DNA from 2 places in the Terrisporobacter muris genome. Region 1 is predicted to be linked to the other one. Evidence: riboswitches for the same ligand, from Rfam matches in the RefSeq annotation. Region 1 holds a riboswitch; the other holds the start of a gene.
What was found. A riboswitch is a leader RNA that binds a small molecule or an ion and turns the genes downstream of it on or off. The one in region 1 is predicted to bind cobalamin.
Positions count from the first base shown of each region.

Region 2: another riboswitch for cobalamin. It lies ahead of NSA58_RS12390 (energy-coupling factor ABC transporter permease); the one in region 1 lies ahead of pcrA (DNA helicase PcrA).

Region 1 is NZ_JANKBY010000053.1:9,050-12,271, forward strand. It holds gene NSA58_RS06290 (VWA domain-containing protein) at 1-821, shown strand, start outside; cobalamin riboswitch at 912-1,086, shown strand; gene pcrA (DNA helicase PcrA) at 1,465-3,222, shown strand, end outside.
Region 2 is NZ_JANKBY010000163.1:3,266-6,487, reverse strand. It holds gene cbiQ (cobalt ECF transporter T component CbiQ) at 1-590, opposite strand, end outside; gene NSA58_RS12395 (energy-coupling factor ABC transporter substrate-binding protein) at 577-906, opposite strand; gene NSA58_RS12390 (energy-coupling factor ABC transporter permease) at 906-1,622, opposite strand; cobalamin riboswitch at 1,830-2,115, opposite strand; gene NSA58_RS12385 (polyphosphate polymerase domain-containing protein) at 2,267-3,022, shown strand; gene NSA58_RS12380 (DUF4956 domain-containing protein) at 3,016-3,222, shown strand, end outside.

The DNA of each region.
Region 1 (3,222 bases):
ATGTTACTAGGCAAAAAGAAAATAATTTATATAAATATAGAGATAATATTAAATTACATAAAAGAAGCATTAATAAACTAAAGGAAAGTATATCAAGAATATTAGTAGAAGAAAGTGCTATTGATAGAATTTATTCTGATGGAGGAACTATTTGTGCCAATAGGGCATGGAGAATAGGAAGAAGTAATAATACCAAAGTATTTTATAAAGATATACGAAATGAAAAAGGAAAATATGTAATAGATATATTGCTAGATGCCAGCGGCTCACAAAGTAGAAATCAATTTAATGTGGCTATACAAGCATATATAATTGCTATGGCATTAACTTCTGTAGGTATTCCAAATAGGGTTATGGGATATCTAAGTTTTTTAGATTACACCATATTGAAACGATATAGAAATTATAACGATGATATTAATTCTTGTGAAAATATATTCGAATATTTTTCAGCAGGAAATAATAGAGATGGACTAGCAATAAAGGCAACTTGTGATGATTTAATAGAAAGAGAAGAAGAAAATAAAATTCTTATAGTTCTTAGTGATGGAAAGCCTAATGATGTGAAAATTGGGAAAGATAGATCTAGAAGTTTAAGAGGAGAAGCATCATATAAAGGTATTATTGGAGTGAAAGACACAGCTTTAGAAGTTAGAAAAGCAAGAAAGCAAGGTATACTTGTACTGGGAGTTTTTACTGGCAAAGAAAGCGATTTAGATGCAGAAAAAATGATTTATGGCAAAGACTTTATTTATACTAAGGATATAGAAAGATTTGCAGATATTGTTGCTATGTATTTGAAGAAAATAATAAAAAATTAAAATATTTTAGGAAAACATATATCGAAATATTTGGTAAAAAATAACAAATTATTTTATTTATGTGCTATAATTATATTAGTTCAAAATTAAATTAATTAAAATATTTTAGGTTCTTGTTTAAGATTAATAGGGAAAAAGGTGAGATACCTTTGCAGCCCCCGCTACTGTAATGTGGACGAAACTTTTAACCACTGTGGAAAACATGGGAAGGAAAAGAAGTAGGATGAAGCAGAGCCAGGAGACCTGCCTATAATATAAAGCCATTTCTTCGGGGAAGGAGAAATATCTTAATAAAAATTTTTATTTGAAGATATTGTGCCTAACTTGAAGTTAGGCACTTTTTACATATAATGAAATTATATTATCATAGCGCTCACATAGTGGCTTAAAGTGGTAACGAAGCTATTTCATTTATATGATCGAAGTGAATTTTAAATTGCCCTCAACCTATTTTATTTCAAAATAGTTTGAAAATAGAATAACCCTTAACCTATGCCTTAGGATTCTCCAAAGTCCTAAGGCCTTTTTTTGAGGAATAGTATTTTATAATTTATTCATGGGAATTATTATAGTATTATGAAATTTGAAGAAAAATCAGAATTAGATTAAAATATATTTATATGAGCATTATAGGAGGATATATATGATTTCAGATATAATAGAAAAATTAAATCCCGCTCAGAGAGAAGCAGTAGAGAATACAGAAGGCGCTGTATTAATACTTGCTGGAGCTGGGTCAGGAAAGACTAGAGTTTTAACTACTAGAATAGGATATCTTATGGAAGATAAGGATGTTAAAGCCGAAAATATATTAGCAATAACATTTACTAATAAGGCTGCCAATGAGATGAGGGAAAGGGTAGAAGAAACTTTGGAAGGAACCGATACTAAAGAAATGTGGATTACAACATTCCACTCTTGCTGTGTTCGTATCCTTAGAAAAAGTATAAATAAAATAGGTTATAACAGAAGTTTCGTTATATATGATAGTCCAGACCAAGTAACTTTAATTAAAGACTGTATGAGAGAGTTGGACATTAGTGATAAAGCCTTTGACCCTAAATATGTATTAAGTTGCATATCTAATGCAAAGGATAAACTATATTCTCCTAAAAAGTATTTAAAATTAAATGAAGGAGATATATCTAAAACAAAAGTAGGGGAAATATATGCCCTATATCAAGATCGTTTAAAAAGAAATAGTGCACTAGACTTTGATGATTTAATAATGAAAACAGTTGAGTTATTTAAAGAATGTCCAGATGTATTAGACTTTTATAGAAATAAATTTAGATACATAATGGTCGATGAATATCAAGATACAAGTAAAGCTCAATATGAGTTAATAAAATTATTAGCTAAGCAACATCAAAATATTTGTGTTGTTGGAGATGATGATCAAAGTATTTATGGTTGGAGAGGCGCTGACATAAGAAACATTCTTGAATTCGAAAGAGATTATGATAATGTTAAAATAGTAAAACTTGAGCAAAACTACAGGTCAACACAAGTAATATTGGATGCAGCTAACCATGTTATTGCTAATAATACAGAAAGAAAAAGAAAAAGACTTTGGAGTGATAAAAAGGAAGGGCAGCTAATAAAAATTCAATTGGCAGAAAATGAAATTGAAGAAGGTGATTTCATAATAAATACTATTTCATATATGAAAAGATATGAAGATAGAGATTACAAAGATTTTGCAGTTTTATATAGAGCCAATGCCCAAGCTCGTTCTGTGGAAGATGCTTTAAATAGAGCGGGGATACCATACAATATTTATGGTGGTATAAAATTCTATGAAAGGAAAGAAATAAAGGATATTATAGCTTATCTTAGAGTAATACAAAATCCTCAGGATGATGTATCTTTAAAAAGAATAATTAATGTTCCTAGACGTGGTATAGGACTTAGAACTATAGAAAAAATAGAAGACAGAGCTAGTTTAAAAGAAGAAAGTATTTATTCCGTACTTATTGATATAGAAGATAACTCAGATATATCGAGAAAAGCTAGAGCAAGTATAAGTGAATTTGTAGATTTAATGTCCACACTAAGAAGTTTTACAGGAATATATACTGTTAGCCAAGTAATTGAAAAAGTATTAGATATAACAGGATATAAGGATGAATTGTTAAAAGAAAAGAACAATGAAGGGGAAGATAGATTAGAAAACTTACAAGAACTTATATCAGTTGCTCTAGAGTTTGAGAGTTCAAGTGATGATAAGAGTTTAGAATCATTCCTAACAAATGTTGCACTTAATGCAGAACCAGATAATGAAGAAGAAGAAGAAGATAGAGTTTCATTAATGACTATACATTCATCAAAAGGTCTTGAATTCCCGGTTGTATTTTTAGCAGGAATGGAGGAAAAAATATTCCCAATTTCTAGGGCTATT
Region 2 (3,222 bases), on a different contig from region 1:
TTTACTAATAATCCAAAAGAATTGTATCCATTCTTTAAATTTATATATCCAAACCTAAGTTCTTGAGATTTTCTTATATCTGCAACTTCCTCCATAAATATAAATATAAACCTATACATTAGCATGGAAATTTCTAAAACTATGTCTGGTAAATGTAGTTTTTTGAATACAAATATTAATTGATTAAAAGGTGTTGTAAGCATTATAAAATAAATGCAAGTCAAACATGATAATGCTCTAAAGAATAAATGTGTTGATGATATTATAGATTCATTTGAAACACCTATATATAAACTTCCTATTTTTATACTGTATAATAAGACTTCTTTATCTTTAGAAAAAGTCAGAAGTATCATAATTATACTGATAATTAAAAATACTAGGGGAATTTTAATAAAATGAATATAATCTTTTAATTCAATCTTTGCAATCCCAACTATAACCAAACTCATTATTGCTATAATAATTAAGGATATATAATTATAAGGATTAATTAAAGATAAAATTAGTAACAACATACCTATGGCAAATTTCATATTTGGATTTACTTTAGATAACTTATTTTTATAAGCATAATCATCTATTATCATTTAATAATTCATCTCTCATCTTTTTCTTAGTTCTAGTAGTTCCAATATAATATCCTATTATTCCTGCTCCAAATGCAGCTTGAGATGCAAATAATAAACTTTCAATCTCTCCACTTGCAGGCTCTATTATACTGCTAAACCATGGTTCATACTCTGGATTTATTTCAGTTATTACACCTTCAGCCTCTCCATCTGCTCCACCAAACTCTGCTCCTTTTTGAGTTATTAATGGGACAATAATTATAGCTAAAACTAAAAGAAGTAAAGTGATTGTTAATTTAATACTACTTGATTTTTTTCTTGTTGAACTTTGCATTATGCTAACACCTCTCTTTCTTCATTTTCAGTTATAAAGTTATAAACTATAACTGTAAGTAATCCTTCTGCTATTGCTATAGGTACTTGAGTAATAAAGAACACTCCTAAGAATTTTACTGCTGATACCATAAATCCACCTGCTGGATCTGGGAAAGCAAAACCTAGTTGGAAAGATGTTACAGTATATGTTAACAAATCTCCTAAAGCTGCTGCTAAAAATACTGCCATTTTTTTATCTATTTTATCTTTACATAATTTCCATATTCCAAAAGAAACTAATGGTCCTACAATTGCCATGGAAAAAGCATTTGCTCCTAAAGTTGTAATTCCACCATGCGCCAATAATAAGGCTTGGAATAATAATACTATTGTCCCTAAAACTACAGTTGCACTAGGTCCGAATAATATTGCTGCAAGGCCTACACCCGTTGGATGCGAACAACTACCTGTAACTGATGGAATTTTTAATGCTGATAATACAAAAACGAAAGCTCCACAAAGAGCTAATAATAATTTCTTTTTAGGTTGCTCTTTTACTATTTTAGTAATATTTTTAAGTCCTACTATAAAGAAAGGTATAAATATTACCCACCAAATTATTGCCCAGTTTACTGGTAAAAAGCCTTCCATAATGTGCATTGCATTTGAGATTACTGGTGTAGTCATTAACATAAATGCTGCTATTAATGACCATTTTACATTACTTTTTTTCATACTACATACATCTCCCTTTTAATTATTTTTAGGGTGTATATCTTATTATTTTAATTCATTTAACTAAGATTTCTTGTTGTAACTAAATATTTTGCTTACTTAATTAGTTGATAATTAAAAAAAGCCTAACCGAAAGGCTAGGCTCGTATCTCTTAATTTCCAACATAAAATGTTTTCTAATAAGATACTTCCTTCACCCCGAAGAAATTTCTTTTTATACTCTAGGCAGGTCTCCTGACTTAGCTTCATCCTACTCCTCACCTTCCCATAAAAAATTCACTACGTTCATATTACCAACGATATGACTTTGCTAATGCTTTAAACGACTACGTCGGCGCCATGCAATTTTAGTCAAATCCGTTGCTCAAATTCCATTCGTAACTTTTTTACAGTGGTTTGTTGAGTTTCGTCCACATTACAGTAACGGGGGCTGTAGAGGGTTCTCACCTCTTTCCCTATTAATCTTTAAAGAACCTAAAATATTTTTTATTATTCTTTCACTTTAATTCTATACCAATTTTTGTAAATATTCTATAAAAAGTTTGATTTTTATAAAAATGTATTAACAGATTTTCTTTAAGATTATTTTAAGGTTAAATTATTATACTCATGGTGTAAAACAATTGATAAAAGAGGTGAAAAATATGGCAATAAAGTCCTTTAAACGTTATGAGAAAAAGTTTTTAATAACAGAAAATCAATATAATGAATTAATTCCAAAACTTCTGGATTATATGAATCCTGATAAATTTTGTCAAAACAATAGAACTTACAGTATCTATAATATCTATTATGATACTGAAAATAGCGATGTAATAAGACATTCCATATCAAAACCATATTATAAAGAAAAACTCAGACTAAGAAGCTATACGATACCAACTAATGCTAATGATAGAGTATTCTTAGAATTAAAGAAAAAAATCAAGGGTATTGTTAGCAAGCGAAGACTTTCTCTGTCCTTAGGTGAAGCTTATGAATTTCTTTATAACAATAAAAAACCTGTGGTTAAAGATTATATGGATAAACAAGTACTTCATGAAATAGAATACTATATTAGTAAAACAAAAGTATATCCTACTGTATTTATATCTTATGAAAGAAATGCTTTTTTCTGTAAGGATAATCCTGATTTTAGAGTAACATTTGATTCAAGAGTTTTGACTAGAAGAAATCATCTACTTTTAGAAGAAGGAAGTTTTGGTGAAGATGTCGTTGGAGATGGAAAATATCTTATGGAAGTAAAGATATTAGGTGCCATACCTTTATGGTTTACAAAAGTTTTATCTGAACTTGAAATTTATCCAACTCATTTTTCAAAGTATGGAAATGAATTTATGAAATATTGTTTAAATAATAAAGAAAATAATGAAATAAAAATAGGAGCTGAAATATGTTAGAAACAATAATATCCTCAACAACAGGAGAATCATTTACTCTTATTAATTCTCTACTAGTAATAGGTACATCTATTATACTAGGAATTTTAATAAGTGTAGTTTATATGAAAACACATGAAAAAGATAATTTTAATTCTGGATTTAGTACAACCTTAATTATGTTGCCTGTAATAATATCTATAATTATCCTATTAGTTGGC